DNA from 3 places in the Faecalimicrobium sp. JNUCC 81 genome. Region 2 is predicted to be linked to each of the others. Evidence: a T-box and tRNA genes for the amino acid it is inferred to sense, from the RefSeq annotation. Region 2 holds a T-box; the other regions hold tRNA genes.
The links. The T-box of region 2 lies ahead of ileS (isoleucine--tRNA ligase). A T-box ahead of a tRNA ligase gene usually reads a tRNA of that ligase, here a tRNA-Ile.
Positions count from the first base shown of each region.

Region 1 (7,968 bases), 760 kb from region 2:
CACCCGCAATTTTAGAGTTAATACTCTGAAAACTGCAAACATTTATTAAATTTATCATTTTAAATTGAGGTCAAGTCCTCGACCTATTAGTATCGATAAGCTAAATACATTACTGCACTTACACCTTCGACCTATCAACCAGGTAGTCTTCCTGGGGTCTTACCCTTACGGTGGGAAATCTTATCTTGAAGTTGGCTTCGCGCTTAGATGCTTTCAGCGCTTATCCATTCCGTACATAGCTACCCAGCCATGCCCTTGGCAGAACAACTGGTACACCAGAGGTACGTCCATCCCGGTCCTCTCGTACTAAGGACAGGTCTCCTCAAATTTCCTACGCCTGCGACGGATAGGGACCGAACTGTCTCACGACGTTCTGAACCCAGCTCGCGTACCACTTTAATGGGCGAACAGCCCAACCCTTGGGACCTACTACAGCCCCAGGATGTGATGAGCCGACATCGAGGTGCCAAACCTCCCCGTCGATGTGGACTCTTGGGGGAGATAAGCCTGTTATCCCCAGGGTAGCTTTTATCCGTTGAGCGATGGCCCTTCCATGCGGAACCACCGGATCACTAAGTCCGACTTTCGTCCTTGCTCGACCTGTATGTCTTGCAATCAAGCTCTCTTTTGCCTTTACACTCTTCGTACGATTTCCGACCGTACTGAGAGAACCTTTGAGCGCCTCCGTTACTCTTTGGGAGGCGACCGCCCCAGTCAAACTGCCCACCTGACGGTGTCCCAAGACCTGATTCAAGGCCTCTGGTTAGGATCCCAGTACTACAAGGGTGGTATCCCAAGGATGACTCCACACAAACTGGCGTTCATGCTTCAAAGTCTCCCACCTATCCTGTACATGTAGTACCAAGACCCAACGTCAAGCTACAGTAAAGCTCCATGGGGTCTTTCCGTCCTGTCGCAGGTACCCGGCATCTTCACCGGGATTACAATTTCACCGAGTCTATTGTTGAGACAGTGCCCAAATCGTTACGCCTTTCGTGCGGGTCGGAACTTACCCGACAAGGAATTTCGCTACCTTAGGACCGTTATAGTTACGGCCGCCGTTTACTGGGGCTTAAGTTCACTGCTTCGATTGCTCTAACAGATCCCCTTAACCTTCCAGCACCGGGCAGGCGTCAGCTCCTATACATCGTCTTGCGACTTAGCAGAAACCTGTGTTTTTGGTAAACAGTCGCTTGGGCCTATTCTCTGCGGCCATCCAAAGGATGGCACCCCTTCTCCCTAAGTTACGGGGTCATTTTGCCGAGTTCCTTAACAATAGTTCTCTCGCTGGCCTTAGGATACTCTCCTCACCCACCTGTGTCGGTTTGAGGTACGGGCGCCTTTAAACTCGATAGAGACTTTTCTTGACAGTGTGAAATCAGCTACTTCGCTACTAAATTTCGCTCCCCATCGTACCCCAGCATTATCAAGACGGATTTGCCTATCTTGACTGCCTCAGTACTTAGCCACACATAACCAACAGTGTGGTTAGCTTATCCTACTGTGTCATCCCATTTCTCAAGCGTTTATTGGCGGTACAGGAATATCAACCTGTTGTCCATCACCTACGCCTTTCGGCCTCGGCTTAGGTCCCGACTAACCCAGGGCGGACGAACCTTCCCCTGGAAACCTTGGGTTTACGGCCCGTGGGATTCTCACCCACGTCTCGCTACTCATGCCAACATTCTCACTCGTATACTGTCCACGCGTCCTTACGGTCACGCTTCAGCCTGCATACGAAGCTCCCCTACCCATCATAATGATGCCGTAGCTTCGGTAGTACGTTTTAGCCCCGGAAATTTTCGGCGCAGGATCACTCGACCAGTGAGCTATTACGCACTCTTTAAATGAGTGGCTGCTTCTAAGCCAACATCCTGGTTGTCTGTGCAATCCCACATCCTTTACCACTTAACGTACATTTAGGGACCTTAGCTGACGATCTGGGCTGTTGCCCTTTCGACTATGAATCTTATCACCCACAGTCTGACTCCCAAGTATAAGAATACGGCATTCGGAGTTTGATAGTCTTCGGTAAGTGCAATACCCCCTAGGACATTCAGTGCTCTACCTCCGCTTCTCTCAACCTTGAGGCTAGCCCTAAAGCTATTTCGGGGAGAACCAGCTATCTCCGGGCTCGATTGGAATTTCACCGCTATCCACAAGTCATCCCCGAGCTTTTCAACGCTCGTGGGTTCGGTCCTCCACGAAATTTTACTTTCGCTTCAACCTGCTCATGGATAGGTCGCCCGGTTTCGGGTCTACGTCAAGTAACTTAAGCGCCCATTTAAGACTCGCTTTCGCTACGGCTCCGCACCTTAAGTGCTTAACCTTGCTACTTAACGTAACTCGTTGGCCCGTTCTACAAAAAGTACGCGGTCACACAAATAATGTGCTCCCACAGCTTGTAAGTGCAGGGTTTCAGGTTCTATTTCACTCCCCTCCCGGGGTTCTTTTCACCTTTCCCTCACGGTACTATGCGCTATCGGTCACTAGGTAGTATTTAGGCTTGGAGGATGGTCCCTCCTGCTTCCCACAGGGTTTCACGTGTCCCGTGGTACTCTGGATCATATCTAAAGAATTATCGTTTCAAATACAGGGCTATTACCTTCTATGGCGGAGCTTTCCAACTCTCTTCACTTACGATGACCTCTTCGTTTATGATATGTCCGCAACCCCAACGAAGAAAACTTCATTGGTTTGGCCTGTTCCGCGTTCGCTCGCCGCTACTTACGGAATCGAATTTCTTTCTTTTCCTCCGGGTACTTAGATGTTTCAGTTCCCCCGGTTCCCCTCGCTAAGCTATGTATTCACTTAACGATACTTAGACATTACTCTAAGTGAGTTTCCTCATTCGGAAATCTTCGGATCAAAGTTTACGTGCAACTCCCCGAAGCTTATCGCAGCTTATCGCGTCCTTCATCGGCTCCTAGTGCCAAGGCATCCGCCCTGCACCCTTAATAACTTGACCAGTTATTAAAAGTTATCGCTACTGAACAAACTTCGTATTCACTCAGTTTATTCCAGTGCTTAAAGTTGATTTTAAAGACTTATCTGTCTAGCTTATTTTAAAGACTTCATTGTCTATATATAAAATGATGTCATATCACTAAATGTTATGCAGTTTTCAAAGTACTAATATGGTGGAGATGAGGAGGATCGAACTCCTGACCCCTTGCGTGCAAGGCAAGTGCTCTCCCAGCTGAGCTACACCCCCATGTTATTAACTTTTTCAACGAAATATATTTTACTATATTTGTCGATTTTTGTCAATATTTTTAGCAAGTTTTTATTCGTTTTTCACAAAAAAATAAGAACTCTCAAAATTAAACAGTAGGTAATTCTCCTTAGAAAGGAGGTGATCCAGCCGCACCTTCCGATACGGCTACCTTGTTACGACTTCACCCCAGTTATTGATTTCACCTTCGACGGCCGCTTCCAAAAGGTTAGCAAACCGGCTTCGGGCGCCCCCAACTTCCGTGGTGTGACGGGCGGTGTGTACAAGACCCGGGAACGCATTCACCGCAGCATTCTGATCTGCGATTACTAGTAACTCCAGCTTCATGTAGGCGAGTTTCAGCCTACAATCCGAACTGAGAATGGCTTTAAGGGATTAGCTCCGCCTCACGACTTGGCTGCCCTCTGTACCACCCATTGTAGCACGTGTGTAGCCCTAAGCATAAGGGGCATGATGATTTGACGTCATCCCCACCTTCCTCCAGGTTATCCCTGGCAGTCCCTCTAGAGTGCCCAACTTAATGCTGGCAACTAAAGGCAAGGGTTGCGCTCGTTGCGGGACTTAACCCAACATCTCACGACACGAGCTGACGACAACCATGCACCACCTGTCACTTCTGTCCCCGAAGGGAAATCTCCGATTAGGGAGAGGTCAAAAGGATGTCAAGCTTAGGTAAGGTTCTTCGCGTTGCTTCGAATTAAACCACATGCTCCGCTACTTGTGCGGGTCCCCGTCAATTCCTTTGAGTTTCACTCTTGCGAGCGTACTTCCCAGGCGGAGTACTTAATGCGTTAGCTGCGCCACCGAAGGGGGTAACCTCCGACAGCTAGTACTCATCGTTTACGGCGTGGACTACCAGGGTATCTAATCCTGTTTGCTCCCCACGCTTTCGTGCCTCAGTGTCAGTTACAGTCCAGAGAGCCGCCTTCGCAACTGGTATTCCTCCTAATATCTACGCATTTCACCGCTACACTAGGAATTCTACTCTCCTCTCCTGCACTCAAGTTTCTCAGTTTCAAAGGCTTACTACGGTTGAGCCGTAGCCTTTCACCTCTGACTTAAGAAACCACCTACGCACCCTTTACGCCCAGTAATTCCGGATAACGCTAGCCCCCTACGTATTACCGCGGCTGCTGGCACGTAGTTAGCCGGGGCTTCCTCCTCAAGTACCGTCATTATCTTCCTTGAGGACAGAGCTTTACGACCCGAAGGCCTTCATCGCTCACGCGGCGTTGCTGCATCAGGCTTTCGCCCATTGTGCAATATTCCCCACTGCTGCCTCCCGTAGGAGTTTGGACCGTGTCTCAGTTCCAATGTGGCCGATCACCCTCTCAGGTCGGCTACTGATCGTCGCCTTGGTAAGCCGTTACCTTACCAACTAGCTAATCAGACGCGGGTCCATCCTGTACCGATAAATCTTTGATAAAAAAGTCATGCGACTCTCTCATGTTATCCCGTATTAGCATACCTTTCGGTATGTTATCCGTGTGTACAGGGCAGGTTACCCACGCGTTACTCACCCGTCCGCCGCTCTTTCCCGAAGGAAATCGCTCGACTTGCATGTGTTAGGCACGCCGCCAGCGTTCATCCTGAGCCAGGATCAAACTCTTAAATATAAGTTTTGACTTGGGCTCAGATACTGTTATATATCTGGCTTTGTTTGGTTGTTTCAAATTCTATAAATTAACCTACTGTTTAATTTTCAAAGTTCTTAATTAATTTATTATGGTGGACCATCAGGGACTCGAACCCCGGACCTACCGGTTATGAGCCGGGCGCTCTAACCAACTGAGCTAATGGTCCTAATAAATTATGGTGCCGAAGACCGGAATCGAACCGGTACGGGAGGTAAGTCCCGCAGGATTTTAAGTCCTGTGCGTCTGCCAGTTCCGCCACTTCGGCACATCACGTGGCTACGTCTTACTCTCCCAGGCAGTTGCCCACCAAGTACCATCAGCGCTAAAGAGCTTAACTTCTGTGTTCGGAATGGGAACAGGTGTATCCTCTTTGCTATTGTAACCACATATTGTGTTTATTCTTTTGTTTTAAGACAAGTATTATAATACCATCTTAAGTTATCAATGTCAACACTTTTTGTGAAATATTTTCATATTTTTCTAAGTAATAACATTTTTAGAGTTAATACTCTGAAAACTGCAAACATTTATTGAAATTATCATTTTAAATTGAGGTCAAGTCCTCGACCTATTAGTATCGATAAGCTAAATACATTACTGCACTTACACCTTCGACCTATCAACCAGGTAGTCTTCCTGGGGTCTTACCCTTACGGTGGGAAATCTTATCTTGAAGTTGGCTTCGCGCTTAGATGCTTTCAGCGCTTATCCATTCCGTACATAGCTACCCAGCCATGCCCTTGGCAGAACAACTGGTACACCAGAGGTACGTCCATCCCGGTCCTCTCGTACTAAGGACAGGTCTCCTCAAATTTCCTACGCCTGCGACGGATAGGGACCGAACTGTCTCACGACGTTCTGAACCCAGCTCGCGTACCACTTTAATGGGCGAACAGCCCAACCCTTGGGACCTACTACAGCCCCAGGATGTGATGAGCCGACATCGAGGTGCCAAACCTCCCCGTCGATGTGGACTCTTGGGGGAGATAAGCCTGTTATCCCCAGGGTAGCTTTTATCCGTTGAGCGATGGCCCTTCCATGCGGAACCACCGGATCACTAAGTCCGACTTTCGTCCTTGCTCGACCTGTATGTCTTGCAATCAAGCTCTCTTTTGCCTTTACACTCTTCGTACGATTTCCGACCGTACTGAGAGAACCTTTGAGCGCCTCCGTTACTCTTTGGGAGGCGACCGCCCCAGTCAAACTGCCCACCTGACGGTGTCCCAAGACCTGATTCAAGGCCTCTGGTTAGGATCCCAGTACTACAAGGGTGGTATCCCAAGGATGACTCCACACAAACTGGCGTTCATGCTTCAAAGTCTCCCACCTATCCTGTACATGTAGTACCAAGACCCAACGTCAAGCTACAGTAAAGCTCCATGGGGTCTTTCCGTCCTGTCGCAGGTACCCGGCATCTTCACCGGGATTACAATTTCACCGAGTCTATTGTTGAGACAGTGCCCAAATCGTTACGCCTTTCGTGCGGGTCGGAACTTACCCGACAAGGAATTTCGCTACCTTAGGACCGTTATAGTTACGGCCGCCGTTTACTGGGGCTTAAGTTCACTGCTTCGATTGCTCTAACAGATCCCCTTAACCTTCCAGCACCGGGCAGGCGTCAGCTCCTATACATCGTCTTGCGACTTAGCAGAAACCTGTGTTTTTGGTAAACAGTCGCTTGGGCCTATTCTCTGCGGCCATCCAAAGGATGGCACCCCTTCTCCCTAAGTTACGGGGTCATTTTGCCGAGTTCCTTAACAATAGTTCTCTCGCTGGCCTTAGGATACTCTCCTCACCCACCTGTGTCGGTTTGAGGTACGGGCGCCTTTAAACTCGATAGAGACTTTTCTTGACAGTGTGAAATCAGCTACTTCGCTACTAAATTTCGCTCCCCATCGTACCCCAGCATTATCAAGACGGATTTGCCTATCTTGACTGCCTCAGTACTTAGCCACACATAACCAACAGTGTGGTTAGCTTATCCTACTGTGTCATCCCATTTCTCAAGCGTTTATTGGCGGTACAGGAATATCAACCTGTTGTCCATCACCTACGCCTTTCGGCCTCGGCTTAGGTCCCGACTAACCCAGGGCGGACGAACCTTCCCCTGGAAACCTTGGGTTTACGGCCCGTGGGATTCTCACCCACGTCTCGCTACTCATGCCAACATTCTCACTCGTATACTGTCCACGCGTCCTTACGGTCACGCTTCAGCCTGCATACGAAGCTCCCCTACCCATCATAATGATGCCGTAGCTTCGGTAGTACGTTTTAGCCCCGGAAATTTTCGGCGCAGGATCACTCGACCAGTGAGCTATTACGCACTCTTTAAATGAGTGGCTGCTTCTAAGCCAACATCCTGGTTGTCTGTGCAATCCCACATCCTTTACCACTTAACGTACATTTAGGGACCTTAGCTGACGATCTGGGCTGTTGCCCTTTCGACTATGAATCTTATCACCCACAGTCTGACTCCCAAGTATAAGAATACGGCATTCGGAGTTTGATAGTCTTCGGTAAGTGCAATACCCCCTAGGACATTCAGTGCTCTACCTCCGCTTCTCTCAACCTTGAGGCTAGCCCTAAAGCTATTTCGGGGAGAACCAGCTATCTCCGGGCTCGATTGGAATTTCACCGCTATCCACAAGTCATCCCCGAGCTTTTCAACGCTCGTGGGTTCGGTCCTCCACGAAATTTTACTTTCGCTTCAACCTGCTCATGGATAGGTCGCCCGGTTTCGGGTCTACGTCAAGTAACTTAAGCGCCCATTTAAGACTCGCTTTCGCTACGGCTCCGCACCTTAAGTGCTTAACCTTGCTACTTAACGTAACTCGTTGGCCCGTTCTACAAAAAGTACGCGGTCACACAAATAATGTGCTCCCACAGCTTGTAAGTGCAGGGTTTCAGGTTCTATTTCACTCCCCTCCCGGGGTTCTTTTCACCTTTCCCTCACGGTACTATGCGCTATCGGTCACTAGGTAGTATTTAGGCTTGGAGGATGGTCCCTCCTGCTTCCCACAGGGTTTCACGTGTCCCGTGGTACTCTGGATCATATCTAAAGAATTATCGTTTCAAATACAGGGCTATTACCTTCTA
Region 1 is NZ_CM132203.1:3,814,291-3,822,258, forward strand. It holds tRNA gene JNUCC81_RS18870 (tRNA-Gly) at 1-7, opposite strand, end outside; rRNA gene JNUCC81_RS18875 (23S ribosomal RNA) at 67-2,968, opposite strand; tRNA gene JNUCC81_RS18880 (tRNA-Ala) at 3,139-3,214, opposite strand; rRNA gene JNUCC81_RS18885 (16S ribosomal RNA) at 3,349-4,851, opposite strand; tRNA gene JNUCC81_RS18890 (tRNA-Ile) at 4,962-5,038, opposite strand; tRNA gene JNUCC81_RS18895 (tRNA-Leu) at 5,049-5,137, opposite strand; rRNA gene rrf (5S ribosomal RNA) at 5,143-5,259, opposite strand; rRNA gene JNUCC81_RS18905 (23S ribosomal RNA) at 5,424-7,968, opposite strand, start outside.
Region 1: it has a tRNA-Ile gene. The T-box ahead of ileS (isoleucine--tRNA ligase) is inferred to sense a tRNA for this amino acid. The anticodon was not compared.

Region 2 (7,968 bases):
AGGATTTTCAGAATTAGAATTCTTAGAAGATACAGAAGTAGATAATGTAGAACTTGGTGAAGGAGTTATAAGTATTGATTTAACTGCAAAACAAGGCTTATTCTACAATGTATTAGAAGAGAAGAGTGGTTTCAAAATAGAAGGAGATCATCAGTTATTAAGTTTAGTTACTAAATTATCTAGAGTTAAAAATGAGTATGATAAAATAGAAAGTGCATTAGTAGATGCTAAGACTAAAGGATATGGTGTAGTAGCTCCATCTTTAGATGAACTTAGCTTAGAAGAACCTGAAATAATTAAACAAGGAAAGCAATATGGAATAAAATTAAAAGCTAATGCCCCATCTCTTCATATAATAAAGGCAGATATATCAACAGAGGTATCTCCTATAGTAGGAAACCAAAATCAGGGAGAAGAAATGATCAAATACTTATTAGATGAATTTGAGCAAAATCCAAGTGAAATATGGGCATCTAATATGTTTGGGAAGTCATTACATGATTTAGTAAAAGAACAACTACAAAGTAAGTTATATACTATGCCAGAAGAAATAAGAGTAAAAATACAAAGAACACTACAAAAAATTATTAATGAAGGCAGCAGTAATATAATTACTATATTATTATAATAAATAAAATATAAGGTCAAGTTTTATAAATTAAAACTTGTCCTTTTTTTATTTTCATAAACTATTTTATTTTTTAAAAAAATATATTTAACATTGAACATAAATGAAATATCCTTATAGTCATGAAATCATTCGCCAATATGTAGCTAAAGTGAAACGAATTTTTGATGAATGTAATTAGTTAATGGAAGATATTGAAAATATCATAATATTTTAGTAGAAAATAATAAAAGTATGTATTGTTTTTATTGTAATGAGTAAAAGGGAATACAATATGATTTGAAGAAATAGTATAAATAATTTAACCGAAATAGGGGATGGTGCTATGAGAAAAATCAAATATTCTAATATATTAATATTGGGAGTTTTTATTTATATTATATTTCAAGTTTTATTATTAATTCTTGGTAAAACTACAACAACTTTCTTATTAGAAAATGAAGACTTAGAAGCTAAGATAACAAAAAAGGGATTAATAATAAGAAATGAATATTTAGTAAAATCACCTGAAAGTGGAGAACTGAATTTATCAGCGAAAGAACATGAAAAAGTTAGAAAGTCTCAAAAAATAGGAAGCATATACATGAGCAATAATATTGAAGATTTAAATAAAGATATAAACGCACTAAACAAAGAAATTGAAGAACTTGAAAAGACAAGCAAAAGCTCAAAGAATAAATCTAGTAAATTAAGTAATGAGATAACATTAAAAAATCTACAAACTAAAAAAGAACAAAAAGAGGTATTAATCAGTAAAAAAAATAAAAACATGAAAAATATAAATAGCAGTATATCAGGTATTTTATCTTATAAATTTGATGAAAATGAAGAAAAATATAATTTAGAAAATCTAAATAGTATAAGCAAAGAAGATATAAAGTCAGCTAATAACAACTTCCAAGAAACTAAGGAAAATGAAGAGAAAGTTAAAGAGGGAGATACCGTAGCTAGAATAGTAGATAATAATAATATGTATATAGCAGTATATGTAGATAAGAAAGAATCAAAACTATTTAAAATAAATCAAGACGTATGTATAGGTTTAAAAAGTGAAAAAATGAACGCAAAAGTTGAAAAAATGTATAAAGATGAAGAAAACTTTGTGATTATATTTAAAATAAGTGAGCAAAATGTAGGAATTTACGATACAAGAGTGGAAGAATTTGATATAATATATAAACAAATAGAAGGTTTGAAAATACCTAAAGAATCTATAAAAACAGTAGATGACAAACAAGGCGTATATGTAGTTAATGAACAGACTCAAGATATAGAGTTTAAAGAATTAAAAGGAATAGAATATGAAAATGATGATTTTATATTTATAGATTATTATAAAAATGATATAAATAATATAAAAACTGTTAGTTTATATGATGAAATCATTTTAAAACCTAACAATATAAATAAAAATATTAAAATATTAAAATAAAGCAGGCGATAAAATGGGAACTATTAAAGAAAATTTAAATTATGTAAGAGAAAATATTAAAGAATGTGCAAGTAAGTCTAATAGAAATAGCGAAGATATTACATTGTTAGCAGTAACAAAAACTGTAGATTCAGATTCAGTATTAGAAGCTATAAACAATGGAGTAACTGATGTAGGTGAAAATAAACCTCAAGAATTAGCTAGAAAATATGAGGTTATAGGAGATAAAGTTAAGTGGCATTTAATAGGAAGTTTACAAACAAATAAAGTAAAATACATAATAGATAAAGTTCATATGATACACTCTTTAGATAGACAAGCTTTATGTGAAGAAATTCAAAAACGTGCTGAGAAAATAGATAGAACGATTGACTGTTTAATACAAGTTAATATATCAAAAGAAGAAAGTAAACATGGACTAGAAGAGAAAGATGTTATAGAATTTATAAAGGAAGTATCAGCAAATTATAAAAATATAAGAATAAAAGGTCTCATGACTATGGCACCTTTTAGTAAAGATGAAAATGAAGTAAGAACTGTTTTTAGAGGTCTTAAAAATTTATCTTTAAAAATAGATAAATTAAATATACATAATGTTTTTATGGATTACCTATCTATGGGAATGAGTAATGACTATCAAGTAGCTATAGAAGAAGGTTCTAATATGGTTAGAGTAGGGACATCGATATTTGGAAAGAGAAACTATAATTAATGGTAGGAATAAATACTAAGGAGGATGTTAATAATGGGAGATGGAATGATATCTAAAATAAAAAACTGGTTTATGGAAGAAGATGAATATGAATATGAAGAAGAATATGAAGAATCTATAGAAGAAACTGAAACAATGGAAGAATTTAACTCTATAGGAAATTCTAAAGCTGCTAAAATTGTAAATTTACATGCATCAAGTCATATGAAAGTTGTAATAGTAGAGCCTAAAAAATATGATGAAGTAACGACTATAGCTGATCACTTAAAACAAAAGAGAGCAGTTATAGTAAATTTAGAAAACTTAAATGATGCAGTAGCTCGTAAATCAATATTTGATTTTATGAATGGTGCAGTTTATGTACTTGAAGGTACTATACAAAAAGTATCAAAAGCTATATTTATATTAGCTCCAAATAATGTAGATATAGATGCTAATTTAAAGAAAGAGTTAGAAAGTAAAACACTTTTCCCTTGGCAAAATAATAAATAAAATAAATACTTAAAGGGGTTTTAAAATGAATATAATAGGAATAGCATTAGGATATCTATTTGATATACTAATAGGTGTTATAGTTGTAAGAAGTTTATTGACTTGGTTTCCAGGAGGGTATCAAAGTCAACTATATGATATGTTGTCTCGTATAACAGATCCAATAGAAGATCCAATAAGAAATATAACTTATAAGTATATGAATGGACCAGTTGATTTTACTCCGCTTATAGCAATACTAGTACTTACATTATTAAGAAATGTGTTAGTTCCTTTATTTTTCTAAAGGTGGCATAGATGGACAAATTAAAACTAACTAATCATATAAAAGACATTGATTTAAAAAATAAGATGTTTAAGGTTATAGATAAGGTAAATTCTACTTTGAAAAACTATGATGTTAAACATACTGATTTTTTTAACCCTTATGAAGTAAAAAATGCAATATCTATATTAAACTCAAACAGTGATATAAAGTACACTGTTGATGGTGGATATGAAGGCTGTGAGAGAAGTTCAATATTTATATACCCATTTTATATGGAATATGAAGATATAGAAAATAGCTTAAGATTTATACAGGTAGAAGGAAACTTTAAATTTAACAGTATATCTCATAAGGACTACTTAGGGGCTCTTATGAATTTAGGCATAAAGAGAGAAAAAGTAGGGGATATAATTATACACGATAACTTTTGTCAAATAATAGTTAGTAGCGATATATGTGATTTTATAATTATGAATTTAAATAAAGTATCAAGAAATAATGTATCTGTATCTGAAATTTCAAGAGATGAGATTATACCAAGTAAATTAAATTATAAAGAAGTATCTTTTACTGTATCATCAGAAAGACTAGATTGTATTGTAAGTGGACTTTATAATATATCTAGGCAAGAAAGTGCAAAATACATAAATGGTGAAAGAGTTCAAGTTAATTATGAGAAGATAACTTCACCATCTAAAGAAATTACTAATGATTCATTAATATCTGTTAGAGGTAAGGGAAGAGCAAAGATAGTTCAAGTGGGAGATATAACAAAAAAAGGCAGAATAAAAATTCAAGCTAAGTTAATAATATAGGAGGTAATATATGCTAACTCCAATTGAAATAGAAAATAAAGAGTTTAAAAAGGCTTTAAGAGGATACAAAGAAGAAGATGTAGATGAATTTTTAGATATAATAAAAGAAGACTATGAATTATTATATAGAGAAAATTCAGAACTTAAAGAGAAAGTAAGATTATATCAAGATCAAATAAATAAGTATGAAAATATAGAAGAAACTTTAAAAGCTACACTTATAACAGCTCAAACTGCAGCTGAAGATACTTGTAGTGCAGCAAATAAAAAAGCTAAAATAATAGTAGAAGAAGCTGATTTAAAATCAAGACAAATAGTAGAACAAGCTAATAATCGTGTTATAGAAATAAGAAAAGAATATGATTATTTAGCAAAAGAATTTAAAGTATTTAGAAATAAATTCAAATCTTTACTAGAAGATGAAATAAGAAGTATAGATGAAATATTTTATAATGTAGATAATCAGGAGCTTGTAGAATTTGAAACTAAAACTATGTATAATCTAGATTTAGATAAGGGAAAAGAAGTAGCTGCAACTTTAGATTAATGAATTCTCAAAAAAATATTGACTATTCTAAAAACTTATTATAAAATTTCATAGTATAAACTTAAACATAATTTTAAAAGCAAAGATGGAGACAGTAGGTTTTAGATAATTTTACAGAGAGTTGGCAATTGCTGAGAGCCAATAAATTTATAAAGTTGAAAATCACTCCTAAGCTGCAGGCTGAAAGACAATAGTCGATTAAGCTGAGCCGGTTAGTGCCGTTATACTATACTTTAGAGAGCTATATATAAGTACTTATATATTTTATAAAATATATTGTTTTATAGAATGAACTAAGTCATTGTTTGTATATAGAATTAGGGTGGTAACGCGATTAATACTCGTCCCTTTTATTAGGGGGACGAGTTTTTTAATACAAAAAATTAACGAACTCATGAAAATATAGTAGATTATGTTAATTAAAATAAATTTTGAAAGGGTGATATTATGGCCAAGTTTAAGCCATTAGTAGATAGCTCTGTAAAACAAGCAGAAGCTGAAGTATCGAAGTACTGGAACGATATAAACATATTAGAAAAAACTTTAGAAAAAGGTACAAATGATCCAAGTTTTGTATTCTTTGAAGGACCTCCAACAGCTAATGGGAATCCAGGTATACACCATGTTATAGCTAGAACTTTAAAAGACTCTGTATGTAGATACCAAACTATGAACGGATATCAAGTAAAAAGAAAAGCTGGATGGGATACTCATGGATTACCAGTTGAAATACAAGTAGAAAAAGAATTAGGTTTATCAGATAAGCAACAAATAGAAGCTTATGGTATAGATAAGTTTAATGAAAAATGTAGAGCATCAGTTTTCTCTTTTGAAAAGCAATGGAGAGATATGACTGAGAGAATGGCATATGAAATAGATTTAGATAATCCTTATATAACTTTAGATAATAACTATATAGAATCAGTATGGTGGATATTAGATAAGTTTAATAAAGAAGGATATATATATGATGGACATAAAATACTTCCTTACTGCCCAAGATGTGGAACAGGTCTTGCTTCACACGAAGTTGCTCAAGGATATAAAGAAGTAAAAAACAATACTGTAATAGCTAAGTTTAAGAGAAAAGATGCTGATGAATATTTCTTAGCATGGACAACTACTCCTTGGACATTGCCATCAAACGTTGCTTTAACTGTAGGTCCAGAAGTTGACTACTTAAAAGTTAAGCAAAATGATGAAGTATACTATGTAGCTAAAGCATTAGCTAACAAAGTATTAGGTGAGGACTATGAAGTATTAGATGAGATGAAAGGTAAAGATTTAGAGTATATACAATATGAACAATTAATGCCTTTTGTTGAAACTGATGGAAAAGCATTTTTCCTAACATGTGGTGATTATGTTACAACTGAAGATGGTACAGGTATAGTTCATACTGCTCCAGCATTTGGTGAAGATGACTATAATTTAGGTAGAAAATACAATTTACCAGTATTACAACCAGTTGATGAAACAGGTAAATATACAGCTACTCCTTGGGTTGGTAAATTCGTTATGGAAGAGGGGCTAGATGTTGAAATAATCAAATGGTTACATGCAGAAAATAAATTATACAGTAAAGAAAAGGTAGCTCATAACTATCCACATTGCTGGAGATGTCAAACTCCACTTTTATACTACGCTAAGCCAAGCTGGTATATAGAAATGACAAAATTAAAAGACCAATTAATAGCAAATAATAAGACAGTTGAATGGTACCCATCTTTCGTAGGTGAGGGAAGATTTGGTAACTGGTTAGAAAACTTAAATGACTGGGCAGTATCAAGAAGTAGATACTGGGGAACACCTTTAAATATATGGAGATGTGAATGTGGACATAAAGATTCTGTAGGATCAAGAGCAGAACTTGCTCAGAAAGCTATAGAAGACGTAAATCCAGAAACAGTAGAACTTCACAGACCATATGTTGATGATATACATTTAAAATGTGAATGTTGTGGTAAGCCAATGACAAGAGTAAGCGATGTTATCGACTGTTGGTTTGATAGTGGATCTATGCCATTTGCTCAACATCACTATCCATTTGAAAATAAAGAAAACTTTGAAGAATTATTCCCAGCAGACTTTATCTGTGAAGGTATAGATCAAACTAGAGGATGGTTCTATTCGTTACTTGCTATATCTACATTTGTTATGGGGAAAGCTCCATACAAGAAGGTATTAGTTAATGACCTAGTACTTGATAAAGAAGGTAAAAAGATGAGTAAATCAAGAGGAAATACTGTAAATCCTTTTGAATTATTTGACCAACATGGAGCAGATGCCTTAAGATGGTACTTATTATATGTATCTCCACCATGGACTCCAACAAGATTTGATGTAGATGGATTAAAAGAAGTTCAAAGTAAGTTCTTAGGAACTATAAAAAATGTATATAACTTCTTTACATTATATGCAAATATGGATGGAGTTAATCCAACTGAGTTCTTTGTAGATTACAAAGACAGACCAGAACTTGATAGATGGATATTATCAAAGTTTAACAACTTAAAGAAAGAAGTTGAAGAAAACTTAGCAATATTTGAATTAAATAAAACAGTAAGAAGTATACAAGAGTTTATAAATGAAGACTTATCTAACTGGTATATAAGACGTTCAAGAAGAAGATTCTGGGCAACTGAATTAACAGAAGATAAAAAATCAGTTTATAACACTACTTTTGAAATATTAACAGAGCTTTGTAAATTAATAGCTCCATTTACTCCTCATATATCAGAAGAGATATACAGAAACTTAACTGGAGAAACTTCAGTTCATTTAGTTTCTTATCCAAAGTGCAACAATAATTTATTAGATAATGAGTTAGAAGAAAAAATGGACTTAGTTAAAAACTTAGTTACTCTAGGTAGAGCATCAAGAGAAGCTACTAGAATAAAAGTACGTCAACCAATACAAAAAGTATTAGTAGATGGTAAGTTTGAAACAACTATAAGCGATGTAGTTGACTTAATAAAAGAAGAACTTAACGTTAAAGAAGTTGTATTTGCTAAAGATTTAGGAGAATACATGAACTTTAGCTTAAAGCCAAACTTTAAAGTATTAGGACCGGT
Region 2 is NZ_CM132203.1:735,830-743,797, forward strand. It holds gene spoIVA (stage IV sporulation protein A) at 1-628, shown strand, start outside; gene JNUCC81_RS03600 (HlyD family efflux transporter periplasmic adaptor subunit) at 954-2,060, shown strand; gene JNUCC81_RS03605 (YggS family pyridoxal phosphate-dependent enzyme) at 2,074-2,772, shown strand; gene JNUCC81_RS03610 (cell division protein SepF) at 2,806-3,264, shown strand; gene JNUCC81_RS03615 (YggT family protein) at 3,290-3,550, shown strand; gene JNUCC81_RS03620 (YlmH family RNA-binding protein) at 3,562-4,347, shown strand; gene JNUCC81_RS03625 (DivIVA domain-containing protein) at 4,358-4,894, shown strand; T-box leader at 4,968-5,246, shown strand; gene ileS (isoleucine--tRNA ligase) at 5,342-7,968, shown strand, end outside.

Region 3 (7,968 bases), 860 kb from region 2:
GTGGTGTGACGGGCGGTGTGTACAAGACCCGGGAACGCATTCACCGCAGCATTCTGATCTGCGATTACTAGTAACTCCAGCTTCATGTAGGCGAGTTTCAGCCTACAATCCGAACTGAGAATGGCTTTAAGGGATTAGCTCCGCCTCACGACTTGGCTGCCCTCTGTACCACCCATTGTAGCACGTGTGTAGCCCTAAGCATAAGGGGCATGATGATTTGACGTCATCCCCACCTTCCTCCAGGTTATCCCTGGCAGTCCCTCTAGAGTGCCCAACTTAATGCTGGCAACTAAAGGCAAGGGTTGCGCTCGTTGCGGGACTTAACCCAACATCTCACGACACGAGCTGACGACAACCATGCACCACCTGTCACTTCTGTCCCCGAAGGGAAATCTCCGATTAGGGAGAGGTCAAAAGGATGTCAAGCTTAGGTAAGGTTCTTCGCGTTGCTTCGAATTAAACCACATGCTCCGCTACTTGTGCGGGTCCCCGTCAATTCCTTTGAGTTTCACTCTTGCGAGCGTACTTCCCAGGCGGAGTACTTAATGCGTTAGCTGCGCCACCGAAGGGGGTAACCTCCGACAGCTAGTACTCATCGTTTACGGCGTGGACTACCAGGGTATCTAATCCTGTTTGCTCCCCACGCTTTCGTGCCTCAGTGTCAGTTACAGTCCAGAGAGCCGCCTTCGCAACTGGTATTCCTCCTAATATCTACGCATTTCACCGCTACACTAGGAATTCTACTCTCCTCTCCTGCACTCAAGTTTCTCAGTTTCAAAGGCTTACTACGGTTGAGCCGTAGCCTTTCACCTCTGACTTAAGAAACCACCTACGCACCCTTTACGCCCAGTAATTCCGGATAACGCTAGCCCCCTACGTATTACCGCGGCTGCTGGCACGTAGTTAGCCGGGGCTTCCTCCTCAAGTACCGTCATTATCTTCCTTGAGGACAGAGCTTTACGACCCGAAGGCCTTCATCGCTCACGCGGCGTTGCTGCATCAGGCTTTCGCCCATTGTGCAATATTCCCCACTGCTGCCTCCCGTAGGAGTTTGGACCGTGTCTCAGTTCCAATGTGGCCGATCACCCTCTCAGGTCGGCTACTGATCGTCGCCTTGGTAAGCCGTTACCTTACCAACTAGCTAATCAGACGCGGGTCCATCCTGTACCGATAAATCTTTGATAAAAAAGTCATGCGACTCTCTCATGTTATCCCGTATTAGCATACCTTTCGGTATGTTATCCGTGTGTACAGGGCAGGTTACCCACGCGTTACTCACCCGTCCGCCGCTCTTTCCCGAAGGAAATCGCTCGACTTGCATGTGTTAGGCACGCCGCCAGCGTTCATCCTGAGCCAGGATCAAACTCTTAAATATAAGTTTTGACTTGGGCTCAGATACTGTTATATATCTGGCTTTGTTTGGTTGTTTCAAATTCTATAAATTAACCTACTGTTTAATTTTCAAAGTTCTTAATTAATTTATTATGGTGGACCATCAGGGACTCGAACCCCGGACCTACCGGTTATGAGCCGGGCGCTCTAACCAACTGAGCTAATGGTCCTAATAAATTATGGTGCCGAAGACCGGAATCGAACCGGTACGGGAGGTAAGTCCCGCAGGATTTTAAGTCCTGTGCGTCTGCCAGTTCCGCCACTTCGGCACATCACGTGGCTACGTCTTACTCTCCCAGGCAGTTGCCCACCAAGTACCATCAGCGCTAAAGAGCTTAACTTCTGTGTTCGGAATGGGAACAGGTGTATCCTCTTTGCTATTGTAACCACATATTGTGTTTATTCTTTTGTTTTAAGACAAGTATTATAATACCATCTTAAGTTATCAATGTCAACACTTTTTGTGAAATATTTTCATATTTTTCTAAGTAATAACATTTTTAGAGTTAATACTCTGAAAACTGCAAACATTTATTGAATTTATCATTTTAAATTATTGGTCAAGTCCTCGACCTATTAGTATCGATAAGCTAAATACATTACTGCACTTACACCTTCGACCTATCAACCAGGTAGTCTTCCTGGGGTCTTACCCTTACGGTGGGAAATCTTATCTTGAAGTTGGCTTCGCGCTTAGATGCTTTCAGCGCTTATCCATTCCGTACATAGCTACCCAGCCATGCCCTTGGCAGAACAACTGGTACACCAGAGGTACGTCCATCCCGGTCCTCTCGTACTAAGGACAGGTCTCCTCAAATTTCCTACGCCTGCGACGGATAGGGACCGAACTGTCTCACGACGTTCTGAACCCAGCTCGCGTACCACTTTAATGGGCGAACAGCCCAACCCTTGGGACCTACTACAGCCCCAGGATGTGATGAGCCGACATCGAGGTGCCAAACCTCCCCGTCGATGTGGACTCTTGGGGGAGATAAGCCTGTTATCCCCAGGGTAGCTTTTATCCGTTGAGCGATGGCCCTTCCATGCGGAACCACCGGATCACTAAGTCCGACTTTCGTCCTTGCTCGACCTGTATGTCTTGCAATCAAGCTCTCTTTTGCCTTTACACTCTTCGTACGATTTCCGACCGTACTGAGAGAACCTTTGAGCGCCTCCGTTACTCTTTGGGAGGCGACCGCCCCAGTCAAACTGCCCACCTGACGGTGTCCCAAGACCTGATTCAAGGCCTCTGGTTAGGATCCCAGTACTACAAGGGTGGTATCCCAAGGATGACTCCACACAAACTGGCGTTCATGCTTCAAAGTCTCCCACCTATCCTGTACATGTAGTACCAAGACCCAACGTCAAGCTACAGTAAAGCTCCATGGGGTCTTTCCGTCCTGTCGCAGGTACCCGGCATCTTCACCGGGATTACAATTTCACCGAGTCTATTGTTGAGACAGTGCCCAAATCGTTACGCCTTTCGTGCGGGTCGGAACTTACCCGACAAGGAATTTCGCTACCTTAGGACCGTTATAGTTACGGCCGCCGTTTACTGGGGCTTAAGTTCACTGCTTCGATTGCTCTAACAGATCCCCTTAACCTTCCAGCACCGGGCAGGCGTCAGCTCCTATACATCGTCTTGCGACTTAGCAGAAACCTGTGTTTTTGGTAAACAGTCGCTTGGGCCTATTCTCTGCGGCCATCCAAAGGATGGCACCCCTTCTCCCTAAGTTACGGGGTCATTTTGCCGAGTTCCTTAACAATAGTTCTCTCGCTGGCCTTAGGATACTCTCCTCACCCACCTGTGTCGGTTTGAGGTACGGGCGCCTTTAAACTCGATAGAGACTTTTCTTGACAGTGTGAAATCAGCTACTTCGCTACTAAATTTCGCTCCCCATCGTACCCCAGCATTATCAAGACGGATTTGCCTATCTTGACTGCCTCAGTACTTAGCCACACATAACCAACAGTGTGGTTAGCTTATCCTACTGTGTCATCCCATTTCTCAAGCGTTTATTGGCGGTACAGGAATATCAACCTGTTGTCCATCACCTACGCCTTTCGGCCTCGGCTTAGGTCCCGACTAACCCAGGGCGGACGAACCTTCCCCTGGAAACCTTGGGTTTACGGCCCGTGGGATTCTCACCCACGTCTCGCTACTCATGCCAACATTCTCACTCGTATACTGTCCACGCGTCCTTACGGTCACGCTTCAGCCTGCATACGAAGCTCCCCTACCCATCATAATGATGCCGTAGCTTCGGTAGTACGTTTTAGCCCCGGAAATTTTCGGCGCAGGATCACTCGACCAGTGAGCTATTACGCACTCTTTAAATGAGTGGCTGCTTCTAAGCCAACATCCTGGTTGTCTGTGCAATCCCACATCCTTTACCACTTAACGTACATTTAGGGACCTTAGCTGACGATCTGGGCTGTTGCCCTTTCGACTATGAATCTTATCACCCACAGTCTGACTCCCAAGTATAAGAATACGGCATTCGGAGTTTGATAGTCTTCGGTAAGTGCAATACCCCCTAGGACATTCAGTGCTCTACCTCCGCTTCTCTCAACCTTGAGGCTAGCCCTAAAGCTATTTCGGGGAGAACCAGCTATCTCCGGGCTCGATTGGAATTTCACCGCTATCCACAAGTCATCCCCGAGCTTTTCAACGCTCGTGGGTTCGGTCCTCCACGAAATTTTACTTTCGCTTCAACCTGCTCATGGATAGGTCGCCCGGTTTCGGGTCTACGTCAAGTAACTTAAGCGCCCATTTAAGACTCGCTTTCGCTACGGCTCCGCACCTTAAGTGCTTAACCTTGCTACTTAACGTAACTCGTTGGCCCGTTCTACAAAAAGTACGCGGTCACACAAATAATGTGCTCCCACAGCTTGTAAGTGCAGGGTTTCAGGTTCTATTTCACTCCCCTCCCGGGGTTCTTTTCACCTTTCCCTCACGGTACTATGCGCTATCGGTCACTAGGTAGTATTTAGGCTTGGAGGATGGTCCCTCCTGCTTCCCACAGGGTTTCACGTGTCCCGTGGTACTCTGGATCATATCTAAAGAATTATCGTTTCAAATACAGGGCTATTACCTTCTATGGCGGAGCTTTCCAACTCTCTTCACTTACGATGACCTCTTCGTTTATGATATGTCCGCAACCCCAACGAAGAAAACTTCATTGGTTTGGCCTGTTCCGCGTTCGCTCGCCGCTACTTACGGAATCGAATTTCTTTCTTTTCCTCCGGGTACTTAGATGTTTCAGTTCCCCGGGTTCCCCTCGCTAAGCTATGTATTCACTTAACGATACTTAGACATTACTCTAAGTGAGTTTCCTCATTCGGAAATCTTCGGATCAAAGTTTACGTGCAACTCCCCGAAGCTTATCGCAGCTTATCGCGTCCTTCATCGGCTCCTAGTGCCAAGGCATCCGCCCTGCACCCTTAATAACTTGACCAGTTATTAAAGTGTTTCGTAAACGAACAAACTTCACATACGTTCAGTTTATTCCGTTACTCAAAGTTTGATATTTTAACGACTTATCTTGTCATTGATATTTTTAGAAGTTATCTTCTTCATATATATAAAATGATGTCATATCACTAAATGTTATGCAGTTTTCAAGGTACTAACGTACTTCGTCAACGATATTATTTCACATACGTTCAATAACATCCGTTACTCAAAGTAATATTTCGGGCTACGCCCTATTTTTGAGATGTTCTAATGAACCCTCAAAATTAAACAGTAGGCAATTCTCCTTAGAAAGGAGGTGATCCAGCCGCACCTTCCGATACGGCTACCTTGTTACGACTTCACCCCAGTTATTGATTTCACCTTCGACGGCCGCTTCCAAAAGGTTAGCAAACCGGCTTCGGGCGCCCCCAACTTCCGTGGTGTGACGGGCGGTGTGTACAAGACCCGGGAACGCATTCACCGCAGCATTCTGATCTGCGATTACTAGTAACTCCAGCTTCATGTAGGCGAGTTTCAGCCTACAATCCGAACTGAGAATGGCTTTAAGGGATTAGCTCCGCCTCACGACTTGGCTGCCCTCTGTACCACCCATTGTAGCACGTGTGTAGCCCTAAGCATAAGGGGCATGATGATTTGACGTCATCCCCACCTTCCTCCAGGTTATCCCTGGCAGTCCCTCTAGAGTGCCCAACTTAATGCTGGCAACTAAAGGCAAGGGTTGCGCTCGTTGCGGGACTTAACCCAACATCTCACGACACGAGCTGACGACAACCATGCACCACCTGTCACTTTTGTCCCCGAAGGGAAATCTCCGATTAGGGAGAGGTCAAAAGGATGTCAAGCTTAGGTAAGGTTCTTCGCGTTGCTTCGAATTAAACCACATGCTCCGCTACTTGTGCGGGTCCCCGTCAATTCCTTTGAGTTTCACTCTTGCGAGCGTACTTCCCAGGCGGAGTACTTAATGCGTTAGCTGCGCCACCGAAGGGGGTAACCTCCGACAGCTAGTACTCATCGTTTACGGCGTGGACTACCAGGGTATCTAATCCTGTTTGCTCCCCACGCTTTCGTGCCTCAGTGTCAGTTACAGTCCAGAGAGCCGCCTTCGCAACTGGTATTCCTCCTAATATCTACGCATTTCACCGCTACACTAGGAATTCTACTCTCCTCTCCTGCACTCAAGTTTCTCAGTTTCAAAGGCTTACTACGGTTGAGCCGTAGCCTTTCACCTCTGACTTAAGAAACCACCTACGCACCCTTTACGCCCAGTAATTCCGGATAACGCTAGCCCCCTACGTATTACCGCGGCTGCTGGCACGTAGTTAGCCGGGGCTTCCTCCTCAAGTACCGTCATTATCTTCCTTGAGGACAGAGCTTTACGACCCGAAGGCCTTCATCGCTCACGCGGCGTTGCTGCATCAGGCTTTCGCCCATTGTGCAATATTCCCCACTGCTGCCTCCCGTAGGAGTTTGGACCGTGTCTCAGTTCCAATGTGGCCGATCACCCTCTCAGGTCGGCTACTGATCGTCGCCTTGGTAAGCCGTTACCTTACCAACTAGCTAATCAGACGCGGGTCCATCCTGTACCGCCGGAGCTTTGATAAGAAAGCCATGCGACTCTCTCATGTTATCCCGTATTAGCATACCTTTCGGTATGTTATCCGTGTGTACAGGGCAGGTTACCCACGCGTTACTCACCCGTCCGCCGCTCTTTCCCGAAGGAAATCGCTCGACTTGCATGTGTTAGGCACGCCGCCAGCGTTCATCCTGAGCCAGGATCAAACTCTTAAATATAAGTTTTGACTTGGGCTCAGATACTGTTATATATCTGGCTTTGTTTGGTTGTTTCAAATTCTATAAATTAACCTACTGTTTAATTTTCAAAGTTCATTTTAAGCAACCATGTTGGTGCTTATTTTTTTAACTTTCTTAGTTTACCAAAGCTATTTAACTTTGTCAACTTTTTTCTGTTGTTTTTCTATTTATTTGCCCTCGTCTTAAGGACAAGTATAACTATATCATCTAAAATTAACATCGTCAACAGTTTTTTAATATTTTTTTTACATATATTTTAGTTTGAATTTTAACTATACGATTTATCCACATTATCAACATATTATTCACATTGATTTCTCATTGCTTCAAAAAAAGTATCCACATATTTCACAGAGTTATTAACAAAAAAATATTTTAATTTAATAAATTAATAATATATAAGGTAATTATTTTTCTATTTATATATTATCAATAAAGATAAAAAAATAGTGTAAATAACTTGTTTTAAGTTATTTACACTATTTTTATTTATATTAAAAAGATTTTTATTTAGCTGCAGATAAATCTTCCATATATTCTTCAGACAAAATAATTTGCTTATATTTTAAGCTTCTTTGTACATTTATTATTCTCTGATTAGACGATCCTCTAAACTTTAAGCTTATATCTTTTCGCTCTTCCATAAACTTTCCATCTACTAATACATCTATCTGCTTTAACAAATTTAAGTTTTTAAAGTATGAAGGATTCTTTTTATCTAACAAATACTCAAATGTAAATCCTGTATAAGCCCATATATCTAATTTATTTTCCTTAGCTTCTTTAGCTATTTCTTCTAAAGCTTCTGGTTGTAAGAATGGTTCTCCACCTGATAAAGTTATGCCCTTTTGTAATTTTAATATCTTTAACTTATCAATAATATCTTTAGTATCTACCTCGAATCCTCCACACAAATCATGAGTTTGTGGATTATGGCAATTCTTACAATTATGGATACATCCTTGTGTCCATACTACCATTCTAAGACCAGGACCATCTACTATACTATCAAAAGTTGTAGGAGATGATATTCTTATCTTCATAATCCATTTCCCCTTTATCTTCTATATTATTTATGTTTAACTCTGTCACGCACTTCAGCTTGTTTTGCGTTATTAAATCTATCTACTGTACCAACTAAGTAACCTGTTATTCTTCTTATTCTTTCAAACTTGATATCACTATCTTCTTCATTTCTTCCACATGCTGGGCATATATTACTTTCTATAACTCCTGAGAATCCACATATAGGATCTCTATCTACAGGATGATTTACACTTCCGTAC
Region 3 is NZ_CM132203.1:3,711,711-3,719,678, forward strand. It holds rRNA gene JNUCC81_RS18145 (16S ribosomal RNA) at 1-1,375, opposite strand, end outside; tRNA gene JNUCC81_RS18150 (tRNA-Ile) at 1,486-1,562, opposite strand; tRNA gene JNUCC81_RS18155 (tRNA-Leu) at 1,573-1,661, opposite strand; rRNA gene rrf (5S ribosomal RNA) at 1,667-1,783, opposite strand; rRNA gene JNUCC81_RS18165 (23S ribosomal RNA) at 1,949-4,850, opposite strand; rRNA gene JNUCC81_RS18170 (16S ribosomal RNA) at 5,159-6,661, opposite strand; gene nrdG (anaerobic ribonucleoside-triphosphate reductase activating protein) at 7,189-7,725, opposite strand; gene JNUCC81_RS18180 (anaerobic ribonucleoside triphosphate reductase) at 7,752-7,968, opposite strand, start outside.
Region 3: it has a tRNA-Ile gene. The T-box ahead of ileS (isoleucine--tRNA ligase) is inferred to sense a tRNA for this amino acid. The anticodon was not compared.